3 regions of the Streptococcus caprae genome follow, and region 3 is predicted to be linked to each of the others. Evidence: predicted binding sites of a transcription regulator. Region 3 holds the regulator's gene; each other region holds the start of a gene.
The links. The regulator Rex, encoded in region 3, represses fermentation and respiration genes when NADH is low (regulators of the CRP and FNR family bind a similar motif). The targets are predictions, from matches to a motif close to TTGTGAANTANTTCACAA.
Positions count from the first base shown of each region.

Region 1: ACFORF_RS04290 (iron-containing alcohol dehydrogenase) is a predicted target of Rex. The motif match lies at 4,676-4,693, and genes of this name have one in related genera.
Region 2: ald (alanine dehydrogenase) is a predicted target of Rex. The motif match lies at 6,521-6,538, and genes of this name have one in related genera.

Region 1 is NZ_JBHRZV010000029.1:61,528-69,256, forward strand. It holds gene ACFORF_RS04260 (transporter substrate-binding domain-containing protein) at 1-612, shown strand, start outside; gene ACFORF_RS04265 (aminotransferase) at 908-2,026, shown strand; gene ACFORF_RS04270 (transporter substrate-binding domain-containing protein) at 2,125-2,940, shown strand; gene ACFORF_RS04275 (hypothetical protein) at 3,249-3,659, shown strand; gene ACFORF_RS04280 (hypothetical protein) at 3,596-3,772, shown strand; gene ACFORF_RS04285 (MFS transporter) at 3,914-4,450, shown strand; gene ACFORF_RS04290 (iron-containing alcohol dehydrogenase) at 4,757-5,908, shown strand; gene ndk (nucleoside-diphosphate kinase) at 6,018-6,440, shown strand; gene ACFORF_RS04300 (hypothetical protein) at 6,549-7,190, shown strand; gene lepA (translation elongation factor 4) at 7,206-7,729, shown strand, end outside.
Region 2 is NZ_JBHRZV010000053.1:128,338-136,066, reverse strand. It holds gene ACFORF_RS11120 (MATE family efflux transporter) at 1-137, opposite strand, end outside; gene ACFORF_RS11115 (hypothetical protein) at 263-997, shown strand; gene ACFORF_RS11110 (helix-turn-helix domain-containing protein) at 1,154-2,008, opposite strand; gene ACFORF_RS11105 (hypothetical protein) at 2,288-2,704, shown strand; gene ACFORF_RS11100 (hypothetical protein) at 2,930-3,172, shown strand; gene ACFORF_RS11095 (hypothetical protein) at 3,232-3,537, opposite strand; gene ACFORF_RS11090 (polyphosphate polymerase domain-containing protein) at 3,834-4,547, shown strand; gene ACFORF_RS11085 (DUF4956 domain-containing protein) at 4,549-5,232, shown strand; gene ald (alanine dehydrogenase) at 5,383-6,486, opposite strand; gene trhO (oxygen-dependent tRNA uridine(34) hydroxylase TrhO) at 6,765-7,729, shown strand, end outside.
Region 3 is NZ_JBHRZV010000052.1:200,722-208,450, forward strand. It holds gene ACFORF_RS10390 (RluA family pseudouridine synthase) at 1-146, opposite strand, end outside; gene ACFORF_RS10395 (NAD kinase) at 143-982, opposite strand; gene ACFORF_RS10400 (GTP pyrophosphokinase) at 957-1,628, opposite strand; gene ACFORF_RS10405 (CYTH domain-containing protein) at 1,754-2,320, shown strand; gene ACFORF_RS10410 (ribose-phosphate diphosphokinase) at 2,448-3,425, shown strand; gene ACFORF_RS10415 (cysteine desulfurase family protein) at 3,429-4,556, shown strand; gene ACFORF_RS10420 (DUF1831 domain-containing protein) at 4,560-4,907, shown strand; gene ACFORF_RS10425 (redox-sensing transcriptional repressor Rex) at 4,996-5,637, shown strand; gene ACFORF_RS10430 (gamma-glutamyl-gamma-aminobutyrate hydrolase family protein) at 5,913-6,608, shown strand; gene radC (RadC family protein) at 6,605-7,285, opposite strand; gene metK (methionine adenosyltransferase) at 7,534-7,729, opposite strand, start outside.

The DNA.
Region 1 (7,729 bases), on a different contig from region 3:
GCAGACATAGAGTTGGCCAAGGCTATTGGCGATAAATTGGGAGTTGAAGTCGAGTTTTCGGTCCTGTCCTTTGATAATGTACTGGCAAGTTTACAGGCTGGCAAGGCAGACATAGCCATCGCTGGGATTTCTGTTACGGATGAACGAAAACAGGTCTTTGACTTCTCAGATACCTATTACCAATCGAAAAATACGGTCCTCGTTCAGAAGGCCGATTTGGAAAAATATACAGATTCTTCTAGTCTCTCAGGTCTCACTGTCGGTGTTCAAAAAGGTTCAGTCCAAGAAACAGTTGCCAAGGACCAGCTTGCTGGGGCATCTATTGTATCTCTGACGGGAACCAGTGAGATGATTAACGAACTCAAGTCTGGTCAACTGAATGCCGTCGTCCTAGAGGAGCCGATTGCCCAGGGCTATATTGACAATAATGCTGAGCTAGTCTTTGCGACCTTCTCACTGGATTCTAGTGAATCAGACGCCTATGCCATTGCCCTTCCAAAAGGCAGTGATGCTCTCAAGGCTGAGATCAATGAGGTTATTGCAGAGCTCACTTCGAGTGGTCAATACGACCAGTTTGTGACGGATGCCTATCAACTGTCAGTTTCTAAATAAAGAACATGGCTAACAGAAATGGGATTGTAAATATGCAGTCCTGTTTTATGCTTTCTGCTGTTCTATCAATTTTATTAAAAATAAATAGGTGACGACCGAGACTTTGGAAGTTTGTAATATGATCAAGTAGCTAGAATGATCCTATCTGTGTTTTCTAAAAAACGTTTAACTTCTATGGCTATGGTCTAGAATGAATCACTTCACCTTGACAAAGCTAATCTGATAGCTTATGATGAAAAAGTATGCCTGTCAGGCCGATAAGGATGCACCAAATAAAATCTAGAATGGAATGTCAATGAAATTGCCGCGTTTTGGAGTCGAGGAATGGCTCAATGTTCATGAAAAATCAGCTAGTTTGGACTTGGCCTCTGTCTCCATCGCCTCACTTTATGTGGAGGAACTCCTACAACTGGCCCAGGTTGAGCCCGTGGACTTTTGGCAGGACCTGGCTAAGACCAAGCTAGATTATGGATGGATTGAGGGATCACCGGATTTTAAAGAAGCAGTAGCGTCGCTCTACGGCCATCAAACTCCTGCAAATATTCTCCAAACCAACGGAGCTACGGGGGCTAATATGCTGGCTCTCTATAGTCTGATTGAACCAGGTGACCATGTGATTGTCCTCTACCCGACCTATCAGCAACTTTACGATATCCCCAAGTCCTTCGGGGCTGAAGTTGAGTTTTGGACCATACAAGAGCATCAAAATTGGCTTCCAAGTCTGGATGACTTGCGAGAATTGATGCGCCCTAACACCAAGATGATTTGCATCAACAATGCCAACAATCCGACAGGTGCCGTGATGGACCGGGCTTATTTGGAGGAGTTGGTAGCTATTGCAAGTCAGTCAGGCGCCTATATTCTTTCCGATGAGGTCTACAAGTCCTTTTCTCCAGAGCTGGATGTGCCTGCTATCTGTGACCTCTATGACAAGGGGATTTCCGTCAACAGTCTCTCAAAAACCTATTCCCTACCAGGAATTCGGGTTGGCTGGGTGGCGACGTCTCAAGCTATCACAGATATTTTACGGGACTACCGGGACTATACCATGATTTGTGCTGGCGTCTTTGATGATAAGGTGGCGACCCTGGCCCTCAAGCACCGTCAGGCGATTTTGGAGCGGAATGCTAAGATTGTGCAGACCAACCTTCGTATTTTGGAGGATTGGGTGGCAATAGAAGATCAGGTCAGCTTAATCAGCCCAGCCCAGGTTTCAACAGCCTTTGTGAAATTGAAAGTCTCAGTACCAATTGAGGAATTCTGCCTGGCCTTGCTCAAAGAAACAGGGGTCTTGCTTGTCCCGGGCAACCGCTTTGACATTGAAGGACACGTGCGTCTGGGTTATGCTTGTCCAACAGCGACCCTGCAAGCAGGCCTAGCCAAGCTCAGTGAATTTTTGAAAAGCTACAACTAAATTGAATTTTTATACGCATATATATTGACAACTGTATAAAAATGAGTTAAACTTAAATCATTGAAGGTGACTTCAGTGATTTTTTATTTATGGAGAATATGATTATGAAAAAACTATTATTCGGAGCGGTTGCTCTGCTATCGTCCCTCAGCCTTGCAGCTTGTGGCTCATCCTCTAGTTCAGAAAACTCTCTTGAAGCCATTCAAGAGAAGGGTAAGTTGGTAGTGGCTGTCAGCCCAGACTATGCACCTTTTGAGTTCAAGGCTTTAGTTGACGGGAAAGATACCGTTGTTGGTTCTGACATTGAATTGGCCCAAGCCATTGCTGATGAATTGGGAGTAGAGCTTGAGTTGTCTACCATGAGTTTTGATAACGTCCTGGCTAGTCTCCAATCTGGTAAGGCTGATATTGCTATCTCAGGTTTGTCTTACACTGCTGAGCGGGCTGAAGTTTACGACTTCTCAGAAGCCTATTACACAACTGAAAATGCTTTCCTTGTTCGCAAGTCTGACCTGGATAAATTCTCAACGATTGAAAGTCTTGCTGACCAATCCGTTGGTGTCCAAAAGGGAACCATTGAAGAAGGTTTGGCCAAGGAACAATTGACGAGTTCAAATATCGTGTCCTTGACTGGGATGAGCGAAGCTATTAATGAGTTAAAGACAGGTAAGGTATCTGCGGTAAACCTTGAAGGCCCTGTTGCAGAAGGTTATGTGGCTCAAAATGACGATTTGGCTATCGCCAAAATGGCTTTGACAACTGGCGACGGTGATGCTAAGGCAGTTGCTATGCCAAAAGGCAGTGATGAACTCAAAGCTGCGATTGATAAGGTCATCAAGAAGATTTTGGCAGAAGACAAATACTCAGAATACATCAGTAATGCTGCTGAACTAACAGGATCAGCGGTCGAATAAGCAGAAGAAGAGGCTCAAGTGGGCCTCTTTCATTTGTGAGTACAAGGGCCCAATGTGGGAAGGGATTTTGTGCTATATTTGAAGAATACCTTTCAAAATCAATATTTGGTGTGGGTCGAATTTGTTAACGAATAGCCCTGGAAATCTTGACAGAGAGCCAGCTTGACACCGATAGAAATGAGTTGGGCAAGGAGATTATACAAAGTTTAGTCTAACTTTGGAAGAATATAAGGTTGGTGAGGTCAGGTTCAGCAGGTCCCATTCCGATTGACCTTGAAGAGAAATGAAGTGAAAGAAGGAAAGAGAAGATGCAAACAAGAAAAGGTTGGAGCTTGTATCTTTTGGCTCTGGCGGCTTGTTTGATTTATGGATTGACTTCGGGCTTTCGTGCCAACTATGGGATCATGCTCAATGGCCTAGTAGACTACTCAGGCCTGTCTTATTCATCCGTCAGTCTGGTTATGGCAATTGGACAGTTGGTAGTAGGCTTGGTTCAGCCCTTATTTGGAACTTTGGCCATGAAAAGGACCAATTCTCTGGTCCTTATGATTGGCTTATTTATGGTCATGTCGGGTCTGGGCTTGATGACGGTTAGTCACTCCTTTGTCCTTCTTTTTATCCGTTTGGGCTGCTTGGTTTCAGGTGGTCTAGGTCTTTGGCATTTGGGATTGTCATGGGAGCGATCACGCCTCTCATCGGGACCAAGAAGTCTGCCTTGATTTCGGGGCTTGTCTCAGGTGCTGCTGGAATGGGTGGGATCATCATTTCACCGGGGATGGAATTTTTGATTTCTACCTATGGTATCAAGGCTATGCTCTGGATTTTTGTGTGACCGATGGCTGCCCTTCTCGGCGTTACAATCTGGCTTTTTAGTCAAGAAAAAGGTGCGTAATCGCTTCAGCATCAAACAGAAGCTGAGGAGACAGTTACCTTTGGTCAGGCTTTCAGGCATCTTAATTATCGCTTTATTGCCCTGGCCTTCTTTACCTGTGGTTTCCATATGTCTATCATTGAGACGCATTTGCATAGTCAATACATTTCCTACGGCTTTAGCCCACGTTTGGTAGCCTTTGCTTTCTCTATCTATGGGATTGCCGCGGTGCTTGGCTCAATTGGTTCAGGAGTCTTACTGAATTACTTCAATCACAAATGGGTTTTGGCCAGTATCTATGCCTCTCGTCTGCTGATCCCAGCTCTGCTTTTGGTCCTCCCTAAAACCGTCTTCTTGGTTTATGTGACGGCCTTTCTCTTTGGTCTGACTGGAAATGCGACGGTTCCACCAACCTCTTCCTTGATTATTAAAGAATTTGGCCCTAAAGCCCTCGGTGCTTTGTTTGGGATTGCCTATCTGTTCCATCAGTTTGGAGCCTTTGTCAGTTCTTGGCTTGGAGGAATTTTGCTGGAGGTGACTCACAGCTATAATCTTATTTGGTTTTTGGCCATGGTTCTTAGTCTGTCTGCAGCAGGCATGATTGCTCAGATTTCACAGAAAGAAGAGTCCAGTATTTAAAAAGGGTTTCAAAAAATGGATGCGAGCAGTGCTGACTGACTCGTATTTTTGATTTTGGAAGAGTATCAATTCAGGAAAATCTCAAGAATCATCGAATGAAACCCTTGCCCAACTCTCTGAGAATAGTATGACCAACTCTTGAGATTGTAGGACGGTATACCAAAAAGGTCTAGCTCGTTATAAATTTCACAATATCTGTAAATTTGATACATTAAACTTTTAAATTTGTTATTGAATTCACAATGATAAAGGAGTAAAATAAATCATGTAAACGATTACTATATCATCTCAAAAAGGAGAAATCTTATGGCAACTTTTTATGTCCCTTCAACCAACCTTATCGGTCGTGGTGTTGTAAATGAAATTGGTTCTTATGTCAAAGACTTGGGTTACACTAAAGCTCTCTTGGTTACAGACAAGTTCATCGAATCTAGCGACATCATGGAAAAAGTAGCAGCGCCCCTTAAGGAAGCTGGTATTGACTATGTCGTCTATAGCGACGTTGACCCTAACCCATCTGTAAAAAACGTTGAAGACGGAGTTGCTGTTCTGAAAGAAAACGGCTGTGACTTCATCATTTCACTCGGTGGTGGTTCTCCACAAGATGCAGCTAGCTCAATCTCTATTATTGCGACAAATGGTGGTCGTCCTCAAGACTACGAAGGACTTCACAAGTCTCAAAAATTAGGTCTTCCAGTAGTTGCCATCAATACAACTGCGGGTACATCTGCTGAAATCACGATCAACTATGTCATTACTGATGAAGAGCGCAAGGTTAAAATGGTAATGGTTGATAAAAATAGCTTGGCTGTTCTTTCTGTCAATGACCCAGAACTCATGCTCTCTAAACCAGCTGCTTTGACTGCTGCAACAGGTATGGATGCCTTGACTCACGCTATCGAAGCACTTGTCACACCTGGTGCCTACGGTGTAACCAAGAAATTATCTATCGGTGCAATCGAATTAATCAAGGAATACTTGCCAAAAGCTGTCGAAAATGGTCATGATATCGAAGCGCGTGAAGCTATGGTTAATGCCATCTTCCTTGGAGGTATGGCCTTCAACAATGCTGGTCTTGGCTATGTTCACTCTATGGCTCACCAACTTGGTGCGGTTTACCACCTGCCACACGGTGTCTGCTGTGCTATGCTCTTGCCAGTAGTAGAACGTGAAAATGCCAAACGTGTCCCAGCTGCCTTCCGTGACGTGGCTAAAGCCCTTGGACTTGACCCAGCTGGTAAAACAGACGAAGAATGTGCAGCTTACGCTATTGCTGAAATTGAAAAATTGTCAGAAACCGTTGGTATTCCTAAGAAGTTAACGGAACTTGACATCAAAGAAGAAGAATTCGACTTTGAATACCTCTCTAAGAATGCCCTGATTGATGCTTGTGCACCGGGTAATCCATTCATGCCAACCCTTGAAGAAACCATCGCTTTCTACAAGGAATTGTTCTAAAATCCTGTAAATCGCAGCCTTAAGGTTGCGATTTTTGTCATCTCTGACTTTCTATAATACCGCTTTCATGGTAAAATTAAATCAGCATATATTTACTAGGAGGACTTGTATGGAACAGACTTTTTTCATGATTAAACCTGATGGTGTTGAGCGCCGCTTGGTGGGAGAGATTTTGCATTTGATTGAGCGTCGCGGTTTTACCTTGGAGCGTTTGGAGTTACGTACAGCCACCAAGGAAATCCTGGCCCAGCACTACAATCACTTGGTTGACAAGCCCTTCTTTAAGGATATCGAAGGCTATATGATGAGCGGTCCGATTTTGATTGGGGTCATTTCAGGGCCTAAGGTGGTCAAAAGCTGGCGCAACATGATGGGGGCGACCAATCCAGTTGATGCCCTTCCTGGCACCATTCGTGGGGACTTTGCCATGGCACCAGTGGATGGCAATATTAAAAACGTCGTCCACGGGTCAGACTCTGTCGAATCCGCTCAGCGGGAAATCGCCCTCTGGTTTGGTAAAGAAGAGGCGTAAGCTCTGCTATTTTTCATCAAAACCAAGAATCCAGCCTAGTCGAAACTAGGCTTTTTTGATATAATGAGAAGGACTGTCTAGTTAATCGATGAGAATGGGGTGCTTAAGATGAAACCGTTGCGTGAAACGCCTTGGATGGGGGTCATAACTCCGCTTGGAATTGGAAGTTTTGCTAGTTTTATTGGATTATGCCTCATGTTTTTATTGGAAGACACAGAGGCTTATGGGCATTTTTGGCTTGGCTTACCTTTCTTAGTGATAGGACTCATCTTTCTTTCCTTTGCCCACTATCGATATCGTGAAAATCGAGAAATGTATGAGGCGCTTTACCTGGCACACCCAGAAGTAAAAAGCGATTGGGAAATATTAAGAACTGGAGCAACTTATGCCGATACAGGACTCGGGATTTGGATTTATAAGAATTTTCTGGTCGCTCGTGTGAGTGGTTTACGTGTCTATGATTTGAAGGAAGTTAAGTGGCTTTATGAACATCAACTTGGTTGGAGACGGGTATCTATCGAACGTTCCATGATGGTTGGAGTTCAACAACGTGGACGTCATTTTTTGAAGCAATTACTCTTTGTACAAACTAGAGATATTGACGCACAGTTAGCTCTGCTATTTAAACATATTGAAGAAAACTATCCGCATATTATGTTGGGCTATACAGCTGCTAATAACCAGTTTTTTGGAATTTTGCGGGAAGAGGATAAGAAGAAGCCCAAGCGTTTTTGGGACTTTCTGTTTTAGATAAAAAGGATGCATATGAATTTAGAAGATTTGAAAAAACGCCAGGAGAAGATTCGGAACTTCTCCATTATTGCCCATATTGACCACGGAAAATCGACCTTGGCTGACCGAATTTTGGAAAAGACTGAGACGGTTTCTAGCCGGGAAATGCAGGCCCAGCTCCTGGATAGCATGGATTTAGAACGTGAGCGTGGGATTACCATCAAGCTTAATGCGGTCCAGCTCAATTACACCGCCAAAGATGGTGAGACCTACACATTTCACCTGATTGACACGCCTGGACACGTGGACTTTACCTATGAGGTGTCGCGGTCACTGGCTGCCTGTGAGGGGGCTATCCTAGTTGTCGATGCGGCTCAAGGGATTGAAGCCCAGACTCTTGCAAACGTCTATCTAGCCTTGGACAATGACCTGGAAATCATGCCTGTCATCAATAAAATTGACCTGCCTGCTGCGGATCCTGAGCGTGTTCGACAAGAGATTGAAGATGTCATCGGTCTTGATGCCAGCGATGCTGTTTTAGCATCCGCCAAGGCAGG
Region 2 (7,729 bases), on a different contig from region 3:
GCGGTCTGTCCCAGTATTTGCCCCACAATCATCGAGTCAGCAAAATTATAGGCCAGTTGGAAAAAACTTCCAATAATCAGTGGTACGGTAAAGGCTAAAATCACCTTGAGGGGCTTGCCCTGTGTTAAATCATTCATAAAAAACTCCAATCTCCCTATTTTAACGCTTTTCCCAAGCGCGTGCAAGGATGAAAACGTTTTAACATTCGTTTTATTTCCCTAAAAATTATGGTAGAATAAGGAAAAATGCTTGGAGGTCTAACATGCGCGACAATCACCTACACACCCACCATTCCTTTGACTCAGATGCGGCCTTTCGCGACTATCTGGATCACTACGACGGCGAACTGGTTACCACGGAGCACTTTGACCTGTCCAACCCCTTCAGCAAGCGGGATGATATTCCTGATTACGATGCTTATTCGGCAGAAATAGCAGAGCTCAACCAGCACTATGACAACCGCATCAAAAAGGGAATTGAAATTGGCTACTACCAGCCCCGCGAGGCTGACATTATTGCCTTTCTTGCGGACAAGGACTACGACCTCAAACTCCTCTCTGTTCATCACAACGGAGTGAATGACTATCTGGATGCAGAGGTTGCTGACATGGATAGGCATACCCTCATGATGGATTACTTGGGAAGGCTTGAGCATGCCATCGGCCGTGTAGAAGCTGATGTCCTAGCCCACTTTGACTATGGTTTTCGTCTGTTTGAGATGACAGTCGAAGAGTTGAAGGTCTATGAAGCCCAGCTCCGCCATATTTTCCAAAAAATGATCGACCATAATCTGGCCTTTGAACTCAACAGCAAGTCCATGTACCTCTATGGCCATGAGCATCTCTACCTCTACGCCCTAGACCTAGTGCAAGAGCTGGGCTGCAAGCGTTACTCGGTCGGCTCAGATGGCCATAAACTAGAGCACTTCCAACTCAAATTTGACCGTATCCAAGACATCTTAAATGACTATGGAATTGAGGAAGGGGAGTTGGTGTAAGAATGTTTTCTAAGAAAAGTAATTTTGGATGACGATAGCTTAAGTTGACGGAATAGTGCTTACGTATTTTAGAATGTACTGATTTTAATATCGGAGTCTGCACTTTCAGAAAAATGGATAATTGATATATAAAACGTGAGTCAGCATGTAGTTGACTCACGTTTTATAGTAAAGAGAAATCTCTTTTTTTAAGGTTATTATGAGCTGATTTTCACCAGTAATCTCAAGTAGATGTAATCCTTGAACAATCAGGTGTTGATCTCGTTTACAGATACCGAGGCGAACTTGACTGTAGCCCAAGTGGTCAAACCGTTTTGTTTCCATTGCTAACTCATATAGCATCTCGCTAAGACGTTCGCACTCAGAAAACTGCCTATTATGAAGATAAATACTAGATAAGTTTCCTAAGATACCAGATTTAATTGTTTTTATATCATAGTAGTCTTTGTATTTATTCAAGCTATCAAGAATTTTATCCGTAGTTTCTGGTAAGGTCTCGAGAGGAAATGAAAAGAGAATGGCATTTAAGAGTTTTAAATCGCGTTCATACCAAACATCTTGCTTTTGTAGGTAATCCCAAGCTTTTTCTACAGTTTGCATAAGAATTTCACTGGGATTGATGAAGCCAGATTGACGAACTTCAATAAAGACGGTTATGAGGTCTAAAAGCCTTGAAACGGGTACATCGTGGTGGATAGACAAATAATCTTGGCAAAGTTTTTGAAAGTCAATCAGTTCCTCAACGCCTGCACTAGAGGCATGATTGTAGACTTTATTGAAAATATCTTGTCGCTTACTCGGCTGATAGTAGTGACAAATATAGTAAAACTCCTCAAGGCTCATATTGATTTGATTGAGTAAAAAAATCATGTGATCAAAGTTTGGAATAGTTTTTCCAGCTTCGATTTTTGCCAGAGTTGTCCGAGAAATTTCATCACCACAAACCTCTGCTTGAGTCAGCCCTTTTGATTTTCTAATCTCTTTATAAACCTTTCCAAAATCCCATCTCATTGCTTGCCTCCTTAAAAATGTGAATAAAGTTTACAAAATGAATATTTTAACTATTGTATCATAAACATAAAGAAATGGTGGAATAAATATGAAAAAATTAAATTTACAATTGTTGCTAGTATTACTATCAGTTGTTACGCTTCTTAGTGAATCAGATTGGAGCTGGTTATGGACTAGTATTAAAAAATAACAAAAAGATAGGAGTGAGACCGATGTACTATTAGTCGTTGTTTGATTATTAATGTTAAGATTATTTCTTTTTAGATAAGTAGTCATATTATGAAAATTGTAAATTTTAAAAACCTAAAAAGTTTAATTATTATAATGAGTTTATTTTGGTCATTCTCTTTTATAAATAATGTATCTGCAGATACCCAACTTTTTGATGTTCCAGAATATGAACGGGCACTTGTACAACAGTATATTCACCGTTCGAATGATGGCATTTTGGTTTTAAATACTGATGAGGCGATAGCAGCTGGAATCAATGAAGAATTACTAGGTGAATTATCTCAAAATATTAGCGAAATGAATGTTGTCGTAATCGAGGGTAAAGGTTATATTGGAATCGATAATGTTTTACGATATAGAAATGTAGGTGTACTTTTAGAGCAGCTGGTGGTACAAGGGTGGAATCCTACTGGTAGGGTGAAACACGTATTTATATTTCAGCAAGTGATGCAAGGAGCTCACTAAATGCTCTAAAGCAAACTGGTAGTACAGCTAATGCAGTGTTTTCCTAGGTCTCAGTCCCAAATTATTTGAAGTCTACTATTACTAATGTAATAGGTCATAACATAAACATTACTCAGTAAGCTGTTAATCAAGGAAGAGGTTTGTTAATGATTGTTACCAATGCAGGTGGAGTTTCTCTGATGTTAAACTAGAGGATTATAGTGTTCATAGAAAGGAGGTCCTATCATGCGGCTATTTCAGTTCTATAGACTTTTAACTGTTCTTAGATTTGTTATATTCTTACTGACTCAGTATGCAGATTTTCAGACTGCTGGTTGGGTGACTGGTTTAGATTACCTTTTAATTCCTCTATCGATTTTTGGTTTCATGTATTTTCTTGAGCACTATGAGCAGTATGGATGGAAAATCTGGTACTTCTTTATTCCAATTTGGGTCCCAGTGCATCCTAAGGGAGTCTGTGTTGATTAAGGCCATGAGAAATTATAAAATTGCATCTCCGTCAGGTTCGCTGACGGAGATACATTTTTTTATAGGATAAAGGGTTCGATTTTGATGGCTTCTTGGTCAGCATATTTGTCTTTAATGTCCTGTGCGACATCAGCATACAGGCCACGAAGGCGCTCAATTTTCTCTGGGAATTGGGGGCCGATATAGTGGAACTGGCATTCGATGGTTAAAAAGAGTTCGTGAAAGAGGGTATTCATCTCTTCGATTTTTTCCAGAAGGGCAGTATCCTCCTTGAGGAAGAATGGAGCAGTCTTACGCTGGTCCAGGAGGGCGTCAATAGGTTTTAGGGGATAGGAGCCGTACTCCAAGCAAAGTTCGTAGTTCATAAAATACCTCGCTCTAACAATTGTAGTTTCATCATATCACACTTGGTCCGGCTTTCAAAGTCAGACCTCTTTTGATACTCTTCCAAAATCAAAGCTATACCTTGTTAGGTTTTCTTGCCTAACCCTCTTATATCTGCGTCAACTTGCCTTGTCTCTTTGGATTTTGAGTGAGTATGAGTTTAAGGGTTTTATAAGCTTTCTTTTAGGCTTGTTTAAAGAATGCTCAGTAAACTAATACTCGTAAACGACAGAAGCTCTGCTATTGTCCAAATGAAGCTAAGAAAGAGGAATGACTGATGACTAAGGTACAAAAGAAATTTAAGCGCAAGGAAACCAAGTATATCGTGGATAAGGAGACCTTTGCCCTGTTTGCGGAGGACCTTAAGTCCTACATGGTGGCGGATGATTTTGCGACATCAACCATCACCAATATCTATTTTGATAATGCCAACTTTGACATGATTCAGGACTCCTTGGCTAAGAAAAATGGCCGTGAGAAGATCCGTATGCGGGTCTATGATAGCCAGCCATCAGACCAAAGCGAAGCTTTTTTAGAAATTAAGAAGAAGGAGGAGGGGATTGGTTACAAGTTCCGCCTGACTTCAACGCCTGAGTCTGTCATGAACTACATGCTCAATGATGAGGCAGATAGCACGATTATAGATGCTAAGGTTTTGGAAGAAATGGAAGATCTTCGCCAGCGTTATGGAACAATCGTGCCGATGATGTACATCTACTACGACCGTGTGTCCTTTAAGGGCATCGAGGACAAGAAGATTCGTCTCACCATTGACCAGAATCTTCTCTACCGAGACTACGCAGTTGATGTCAATGAGGGCAAATTTGGCCGTGACCTCTTGGACCCAAGCAAGGTCATCATGGAAATCAAGGTTCCTGGAGAATTGCCAACTTGGCTAGCGGAACTCTTGGATAAGTACGGGATTGAGAAGCAGTCCTTCTCCAAATACGGGAACGCCTACAAGCTCTCCCACAATCTGATCGGAGGATAGGGTGAATACAGATTTATTTTCAAGTATTTTTACAACCTCAAACACTAATTTGACGGTGAGCCAGGGAGCCCTGACTATGGGGACCAGTCTGATTCTGGGAATCTTATTGGCAGCGGTCTATAAGTATCGGACCCAGTACAGTAAGGAATTTGTCATGACCCTGGCGCTCCTACCAACTCTTGTGTCTATGATTATCTTCCTGGTCAGTGGGAATTTGGGGACATCAGTAGCGGTGGCAGGAACCTTCTCCCTGATTAAATTCCGTTCCGCTAACGGGACCTCTAAGGAGTTGTTGTCAGTCTTTATCGCGACAGCCATTGGTCTAGCGACCGGGACAGGCTATCTGATGCTGGCATCGGTCTTCACACTTGTGGTATTGACCATGATTCTCATCTTTGAAAATACCAAGTTCATCCAAATTAACGAGAATAGACGGCATATTCTCCTGACCGTCCCTCTCCAATTTGAGTATGAGAATTTCTTCCCCAATCATTTTGGTAAGGCCTGCAAGTCAGCCAGTCTAGAATCTATCAAGTATAAGAAGAACAAGGAAGCCTTAATCTTGGAATACATTGTCGAATTTGACAGTTCCATCAAGGATAAACTTCTCATGGATACGATTCTTGCGACCCACCCTATCGATTTGGTCCTCAATAAGCAAGCGCCTAAGAAAAAACGTCTGTAATACTTTGTGAACTCAGAAGCTACCTTAGTATAGCATCTATTATGATTTCATCAATTTGTCTCGTCAAATGAGATTTGAGACGAATGGCACAGAATGACAAAACCAGCCTCGTTGATCACGAGAGCTGGTTTTTAAGTCTTGTCGATTTTGTTAGAAGGTGACTTCGCTGCAGTCAAGGCCGAGTGAGTCAGCGACAGCCTTGTTGGTCACTTTGCCGTGGTAGATGTTGAGTCCGCTGCGAAGGGCTGGATTTTCAGCGACAGCTTTTTCCAAACCTTGGTTAGCCAATTCCAGAGCGTAAGGTAGGGTCGCATTGGTCAGGGCCATGGTTGAGGTCCGAGCAACGGCACCTGGCATGTTGGCAACAGCATAGTGAAGGACACCATCAACGACATAGGTTGGCTCGTCATGAGTCGTTACCTTATCAGCTGTTTCGATGATACCGCCTTGGTCAACAGCCACGTCAACAACAACGGAACCCTGTTTCATGCTGGCAATCATGTCGCGCGTGACCAACTTAGGTGCACGAGCTCCAGGTATAAGAACCGCACCGATAACGAGGTCGGCAGATTTAACAGTATCAGCGATGTTGAGGGCATTTGACATGAGGGTTTGAACCTTGCCGTCAAATTGGGCATCAAGCTCAGCCAGGCGAGTGGTGTTGACATCGAGAATGGTCACGTTGGCACCGAGACCGACAGCCATTTGAGCTGCGTTGGTCCCAACAGAGCCACCGCCGATGATAACTACATTAGCTTTTTGAACTCCTGGAACACCGCCGAGAAGGACACCTGAGCCCCCTTCGTTAGTGGTTAAGAACTGTGCTCCTAACTGAATAGCCATGCGTCCAGCCACTTGGCTCATCGGATCAAGAAGTGGTAGGGTACCACGGTCGATGACAGTTTCATAAGCGACTCCGGCTAAACCGCCGTCAAGCAGGGCTTGCGTCAGTTCTGGAGCAGGTGCCAAATGAAGGTAAGTGAAGAGCAGGAGGTCATCACGGAAGAAGCCATACTCAGCTTCCAAGGGTTCCTTAACCTTAATGACCATGTCAGCAGCCCAAGTTTCGGCAGCAGTAGGTTTGATGATAGCCCCCTGTGTCTCGTAGTCAACGTCCGTAAAGCCTGATCCTAAACCAGCCTGGGTTTCAACCCAAACCTCATGGCCAGCCTGTTTAAAGGCTAAGACACCAGCAGGTGTGATACCGACCCGGTTTTCATTGTTTTTAATTTCCTTTGGAACACCAATAATCATAGATTTTTCCTCACTTTTTTAAATCCTTAGTCATTTGTGACCTAGGTAACAAGATTATTTTATAATAAAAACGCTTACAAGTCAATAAAGAATTGAAAACTCTATTATGAAAACACGAAAAACGTATCATATTTTTTCAATTTTTCTCTCTATGAAAAATAGCAAAGCTCTGCCATTTTTCCGGTTCAGATTTTTGAAAAAAAAGCCATTTCAAGCTATACTTTGGAGGTGAAACTTTTTCACGAACTTAATCTATTGCAAAGAATAAGGAGACTATCATGGCAAATGATATTAGAGTATTGCTCTATTATAAATATGTGCCGATTGAAAATGCCCAAGAATATGCCAAAGAGCACTTGGAATTTTGTAAATCAATCGGACTCAAGGGCCGTATCCTGATTTCTGAAGAAGGAATCAACGGAACAGCCTCAGGTGACTACGAAACAACGCAGAAGTACATGGACTATGTTCACGCAGATGAACGTTTCTCAGACCTCTGGTTCAAGATTGACGAAGAGCCTGAGCAAGCCTTCAAGAAGATGTTTGTGCGTTACAAAAAAGAAATCGTTCACCTCGGTCTTGAAGACAATGACTTTGACAACGATATTAACCCACTAGAAATAACAGGTGAATACCTCAATCCACAACAGTTCAAAGAAGCACTCTTGGATGAGAATACGGTTGTTCTTGATACGCGTAATGACTACGAATATGACCTCGGTCACTTCCGTGGTGCCATTCGTCCAGACATTCGCAACTTCCGTGAGTTACCACAATGGGTTCGTGACAACAAAGAAAAATTCATGGACAAACGTGTCGTAGTATACTGTACCGGTGGGGTTCGCTGTGAGAAATTCTCAGGCTGGATGGTTCGTGAAGGCTACAAAGATGTTGGCCAACTTCATGGAGGTATCGTGACTTACGGTAAGGATCCAGAAGTTCAAGGTGAACTTTGGGACGGTAAGATGTACGTCTTTGACGAACGTATTGCTGTAGACGTAAACCATGTTGATCCAAAAGTAATCGGGAAGGACTGGTTCGATGGAACGCCATGTGAACGTTACGTTAATTGTGCAAATCCATTCTGTAACCGTCATATGTTGACGTCTGAAGAAAACGAACACAAGTACGTTCGTGGTTGTTCAGCAGAATGCCGTGCTCATGCCAAAAACCGCTATGTGGTAGAGAACGGATTGACCCATGAAGAATGGGCAGCAAGACTAGCGGAACTTGGAGAAACTTT
Region 3 (7,729 bases):
AGATAGATGGCATTTTCTTCGCGTCCATTAACCCAAATATTTCCACCCGAAAACTTGACCTTGGCCAATAAGCCTTTGGAAACCTCGTGCTCTTTTAAAAGAGTCTTTACCTTAACACGACGGTCAGCCACAAACTCGAACCTCATACGTCATCACCGATAAAGGCGTCTTTTACCCTCTGCCAGAAACTCGTGTGCCAAGGCGTCGCCATAAAATTAATCTTGCGGTCACTCAGCTGGTAGGTCACTTGCTCCACATTGCGGAAGTGGTAGGTTTTATTATCCACATTGATTACATATGAACCAGTCCTGCGTGGCAGAAGCTCAATTTTATCTTTACTAGGAATAATCATAGATGAGCCAACCGTGCGAAAGACACGGTTATTGAGACTGGCGATTTCGGTCAATTGCAGAGCTTCAAAACTTGGATGGAGAATAGCCCCACCCAGTGACTTGTTATAGGCTGTCGAACCTGTCGGAGTCGCCACCAGAAGCCCATCCCCACGAAAACGTTCCATCCGAATCTTATTGACCACTACATCTGCCACCATGGTCTTTTCAATCCGCTTAATGGTCACTTCATTGAGTGCTGTCGCTGTAAATTCACGACCATCTACCAGATTAACCTTGACATCTAAAATCGGGTAAGAAATTTTCTCCCCCTTGTCAGCACGGAGATTCTTAAGAAATTCATCCACTTGGTTATCCAGGTAATCAGTGTAAAATCCAAGGTGACCAGTGTGAATTCCTACAAACCGCACTCGATTCAATTCATTTTCATAAGCGTGAAAAGCAGAGAGTAGCATCCCGTCACCCCCGATTGAAATCACAATATCTGGATTTTTCTTGGTCAGGTAAAAAGCCTCATCATCACGCAAGACAGAAAATAGCTTATTGGCTACTTTTTTACTTTGAAACTTTCCATTAGCAATGATAGCTACCTTAGTGACTTTATTTTTATCGGTAAAATTCGTCTGCGTCATCACTGTTCCCCACTCCGTCACTTAATTTTCTGCTTTGTGGATCAAACAAGAGCTGGGCTTCTTGAATATCATCTCGAATTTTGCCCATTTCTTCGTCTAATTGTTGCGCAATTTTAGCAGTTATTTCCAAGCGTTTCTTAATTTCTTCCGGAAACTCACCACGGTATTTATAATTTAGCGAATGCTCAATCGTTGCCCAAAAGTTCATAGCCAAGGTCCGAATCTGGATTTCAGCCAAGACAACCTTGCGGCCCTTAATCGTCTCAACAGGATACTCTACGACTACATGGTAAGAGCGATAGCCGCTGTCCTTCATGTAGGTGATATAATCTCGTTCATGAACCACTTGCATATCCGTTCGCGATCGCAACAATTCCAAAACTTCCTCTACGTCATCCACAAATTGAACCATGACACGTAATCCAGCAATATCTTGCATGTCTTGAGCCAAATTTTCTTCCTTGATGGCACGCAGTTTCATCTTTTCCTGGATACTTTCAATCGGTTTTACACGCCCTGTCACAAATTCAATCGGCGAATGTCGATTTTGCTTACGAAATTGTTTACGGATTCCACGTAGCTTTATTTTTAATTCCCCAACCGCTTGAATATAGGGGTCTAAAAACTCTTCCCATTCCATTGGCATGGTGAACCTCTTTCTATATCTGACCAGCGTAGGCACTACTACCTTGTCAAATGTCTTATATTTTTATAGAATTAGTATAACTATTAAAGTATACCATAAATTTCGACCATGAAGGACAAGTTACGATGCCATTTTTAGAAATTGAATACAAAACCTTGCTGACCAAGGATGAATACAACCGTCTGTCAACATTTTTTCAGCATGTTAAACCTATTACTCAAACCAACTACTACTTTGATAGTTCAGACTTCACCCTCAAGGCTCATCGAATGTCTCTCCGAATTCGTACCTTTAAAAATAAGGCTGAACTTACCCTGAAAATCCCTGAAGAAGTTGGTAACTTAGAGTATAACCAAGATTTAACACTCGAACAGGCGAAGATGATCATCAAAGGTTCTCCCCTTCCAGAAGGAAGAATCAAACAAATTCTCCTTGAAGAGACTATCAACATTAGCAGTCTCCATGTTTTGGGCAACCTAACCACTATTCGCCGAGAAAGTCAGACTAAGATTGGACTAATGGCCCTTGACTATAACCAATACGCAGATATTAAAGATTATGAGCTTGAGCTCGAGGTAACTGACCCGGAGCAAGGCAAAAGAGACTTTGATAACTTTCTTAGTGAACATGGTATTGATTTTAAGTTTGCAAAAAGTAAGGTAGCCCGGTTTGCGACAACCTTAAAAAAATAACTTAGTTTTTATAAGAATTATAGGAAAATAACTGTTAAAATTCCTATTTTTTGATAAAATAGAAACATTGGAAAACTTCTGAGCTTTATTAAGCCCACGATTTTGATAAAAAGGAGCATCTTCTATCATGGCAGAACGCTACTCTGACCCACAACTGAAACTCTTCTCGCTGAGTTCAAATACTGAAATTGCTGAAAAAATTTCAGATGCAGCTAATATCCCATTAAGCAAGGTTTCTTCCCGTCAATTTTCAGACGGTGAAATCATGATCAACATTGAAGAAAGTGTACGTGGAGATGATGTCTACATCATTCAATCCACTAATTTCCCAGTCAATGACAACATTTGGGAACTCTTAATCATGATTGATGCTTGTAAACGCGCTAGTGCTCATACCGTTAACGTGATTATCCCTTACTTTGGTTATGCCCGTCAAGACCGTGTTGCACAACAACGTGAGCCTATTACAGCTAAATTAGTGGCTAATATGTTGGTGAAAGCTGGAGTGAACCGTGTCGTAACACTTGATATTCATGCAGTTCAGGTTCAAGGCTTCTTTGACATTCCAGTCGATAATCTCTTTACTGTCCCCCTCTTTGCAGAGCACTATTTAGCCCATGGACTCTCTGGGGAAAATGTTGTTATCGTCAGCCCTAAAAACTCTGGTATTAAACGTGCTCGTAGTTTGGCCGAAGTCCTCAACGCACCTATTGCAATCATTGACTATGCCCAAGATGATGACTCTGGTCGTGAAGAAGGTTATATCATCGGCGATGTTGCAGGCAAGCGTGCTATCCTGATCGATGACATCCTTAATACTGGTAAAACCTTCGCAGAGGCTGCTAAGATTGTGGAACGTGGTGGGGCAACGGAAATTTATGCTGTCGCTAGTCATGGACTCTTTTCAGGGGGGGCAGCTGATATTCTAGACACTGTTCCAATTAAAGAAATCCTCATTACAGATTCTGTTAAAACCAAAGAACGTGTTCCAGAAAACGTAAACTACCTGACGGCAAGCCAACTCATTGCAGATGCTCTGATCCGCATCCATGAGAAAAAACCAGTCAGCCCACTCTTTAACTTACAATTACCAACAGAGGAATAACCCATGGTCTACTTAGACAATGCGGCCACAACAGCACTTACGCCATCTGTTATTTCAGCCATGACAAATCTCATGGCTGAAAATTTTGGTAACCCTTCTAGCCTTCATTCCTATGGTCGCCAGGCTAGTCAAACTTTGCGAAAAGCCAGACAAACAATTGCAAACTGTCTTAACATTCCAGCTAATCATCTAGTTTTCACTTCTGGTGGTACAGAGTCTAACAATATGGCCATCAAAGGCTACGCTCTTGCTAATCAAGATAAAGGTAAGCATATTATCACTACTGCTATCGAGCATCACTCTGTGCTTGATGTTATGGAATACCTGACTGAACGTTTTGGGTTTGAAGTCACCTACCTTTATCCAGAGAATGGAACCATCTCCCCCAAACAGGTTAAACAAGCCCTTCGAGAAGATACCATCCTCGTCTCAACCATGTACGCTAATAACGAGACTGGCCATATTCTTCCCGTTAGAGACATAGCAGAGCTCTTAACCGATCATCAAGCTGTCTACCACATAGACGGGGTTCAGGTTGCTGGTAAACTCCCAATAAACTTAGATGAACTTGGCTGTGATTTCTTCAGCCTATCTGCCCATAAATTTCACGGTCCTAAAGGTGTCGGACTCCTCTATGCTAAACCACATAAAATGGACAATCTCCTCCACGGTGGAGACCAAGAAGATAAGCGTAGGGCCTCAACAGAAAATCTTATTGGTATCGTCGGCATGGCACAGGCTTTGTCTGATGTAACTGCCGAGCAGGAAAAAAACTTCAAACACGTCCTTGATTTGCGTCAACATCTTTTAACAGAACTGGAACATAGTCCTCTCAATTGGTACTCAAACAGCCCATCAGACGGATTACCCCATGTTCTAAATATTGGATTTACTGGCGCTAATAATGAACTGCTGCTAACACAACTTGATTTGGCAGGTTTCGCATTATCTTCAGGTTCAGCCTGTACTGCAGGTGCAATCGAACCTTCTCATGTTTTAAAAGCTTTTTACGGGGAAAAATCTCCTTGCCTCAGAGAATCAATTCGCATTTCACTCTCAGAATTCACAAGCCCAGAAGAACTAACACAACTGGTTCAAACCTTCACAAATTTTTTATCTAAAGGAGAATAATACATGGCATTTGAAAAAGTGATTCAACCGAATGGTTGTAAATATAGCTACAGCATTAGCCCTAATATTAAAAAATATACCCTGCGTGACACGACATTTCTTCAAACCAAAGTCGGTAACTATGAATTGACTCGCCTGTTGGAAAAAGTTCCAAATAGCGGCGAAGGCTTCCCGTTGAAGATTACTATTAATCCAGAACTAACAGGATTTAAACTTACTATTACTGATAAATCTGGTCTCCGACTTGTTAATATATTTAAATCTGAAGACAACCATATCTTACAAGAAAAATTCTATTTTCTTATGGATAGCTTAGTAGATCGTGATATTTTTGAAAAGTCAGAAAACTAGCTATTACAAAGTTTTTGAGTAAAATTGTTGCGCACTTCACAATGTTTCTTTACAATAGACTTAGAATATTTTCTAAGGAGTATGTCCTGTGACAATTGATAAATCGATTCCAAATGCGACAGCTAAGCGCTTGTCCATCTACTACCGTACTTTTAAAAGATTTCATGCAGCAAAGGTTGAAAAAGCTTCGTCAAAACAAATTGCAGAAGCAATCGGGATTGACTCGGCAACAGTCAGAAGAGACTTTTCTTACTTTGGTGAGCTCGGACGTCGTGGATTTGGCTATGATGTCGAAAAATTGATGAATTTCTTCGCTGAACTTCTTAATGATAATGCCATCACTTCTGTTGCTCTGATTGGAGTTGGAAATCTAGGCTCAGCTATGCTTAATTATAAATTTCATGAGCGTAACAAAATGAAGATAGCCATGGCTTTTGATATCAAGGGGAATCCTTTAGTAGGAACAACAACTCCTGAAGGCACACCTATCTATGATTTTGCTGACATCAAAGAAAAAATTGCTCAAACGGATATTAAAACAGCAATCATTACTGTTCCAAGTAACAATTCTCAAGAAGTTGCCGATGAGCTTATCCGTGCGGGTATCAAAGGGATTCTGAGTTTTTCACCCATCAATCTGACGCTTCCAAAGGATGTTGTTGTACAATATGTAGATTTAACCAGTGAACTCCAGACCCTCCTTTACTTTATGCGTAATAATAAAGGTTAACCATGAACAATTAAGAAGCTGGGACAAAAGTACCCAGCTTCAAATTTTATAAGGTGTCACTTGCCAGACGCAGTGGTTGAGTGACCTCTAATAGGCTGATTTTATCATTTTTTATAGCTCTACTTTACTCTGCGGAGGTGGGACGACAAAGTCGAATTCTAACGAATTACCGATTTTGTCCCACTCTCTTCTCTTATACATACAATAAAACAATTTTAATCGAAATTCCGACATTTCGATTGATTATATGATCTAGTAGTTTAGAAAGTAAAACCATGACACAACCTATTATTGGTATTTCCGCCAATCAAAAATATGATTTAGCAATTGATGATGTTGCTTGGTCCTATACACCAACTGGTACAATTGAAGGTGTAAAGGCAGCTGGTGGACTTCCCCTCATTCTTCCCATCAACGATGAAACTGCGGCAAAAGTCTATGTCTCTATGATTGATAAACTCATCATTACAGGTGGACAAAACGTTGAACCTAAATATTACAACGAAGAACCAGCTGCTCAAGAAAGAGATTATTTTGAGGCAAGAGATATCTTTGAAATGGCACTCGTCCGTGAAGCACTTGCTCAAAATAAGCCAATCTTCACTATTTGTCGTGGAACACAACTTCTCAATGTTGTTCTTGGAGGGAGTCTCCATCAAGACATTATGAATCATTGGCAAGCAGATAATCCAGATAAAACCAGTCATACAATTGAAGTCGTGCCCAACTCACTTCTTTCTCAAGCCTTGAAGCATAGCAAAGCAGCTATCAACTCCTTCCATAGACAAGCTTTAAAAGATCTTTCCCCTAAACTTAAAGTGACTGCCTGGGCCGAAGACCAAACAATCGAAGCTGTTGAATCTTATGATGATTCCCAACGTCTACTAGGGGTTCAGTGGCATCCAGAATTTCTTTGGGAAAACAATGACGATGCACGTGCTATCTTTGACTATGTTGTCAATGAGCTTTAAAGTACATCTGTTTCTTCCCTAAAACTATAATACCCAAAACGCCCAACGATTATGTGATCTAGGAATACAATGCCTAAGTCATCACATGATCGTTTTATTTTTTCAGTAAAATCAAGATCACTTTCACTAGGGTGTGTTGACCCTGACGGATGGTTATGAATGACAATCATTGAAGTCGCCATTGTCTTACAAGCATAGTGTAGAATCTCTCTTGGCTCAGCCACCGAGCGCCTGACACTACCAATAAATATTGTTTTCTTTTCTATAATGCGATTTTGAGTATCCAGATAAAGTGTAACCAAATGTTCCTGCTTCTTATCTCCTAATTCTAGCATCATTTGTCTGGCTAATTTTTCACTTGAAAGAATTTGCTCTTTCTTACGATATTCAACTTGGTTAATTCGTCGAGCAATTTCGAGCATCGCTTTGATTTCCAGAGATTTTACACGACCGATACCCTTTATTGACTGTAATTCTTGTAGGGACAAGTCTCTTAAATCAGCAATACTATCAAGCTGACTGATGATATCATTAGCTAGACTTAAAACTGGACATTTCTGACTTCCTGTCCTCAATATAATTGCTAAGAGTTCTTGATTACTGAGTACCTCAGGCCCATTAAGTTCCAAACGCTCACGTGGCTGCATAGCTTCTTCTACATATTGAATTTGATACATAATTTTCACCTCTAAAGGATTATTCGTAAAAGGCTAGAACAAGCCAGTAGAATTTTTAAGATTAAATCATGCTAAATTAAGATTTCTTAAGAATAGTGATTAAAATTTTGTTATAGACCTGGTAAATTTAAGATAATATCCCTTTACTTAAATTTTGATAAATCTTTTAAGAATAAACGAAAAAGGCAAGGCCACTTGCCCCGTCAATTTACAATTTTGTTTAATCTTTTTAAAGCTTGATAGAAAGATTAAAGGATAGATTTTTTCAGTTCTTCTACCTTGTCCAGGCGTTCCCACGGCAAGTCGATATCCGTCCGACCCATGTGGCCATAAGCGGCTGTCTGGCGGTAAATCGGACGCTTGAGGTCCAGCATTTGGATAATCCCAGCAGGGCGCAGGTCAAAAATCTGACGAACCGCTGCTTCCAGTTTGCTCTCAGAAACC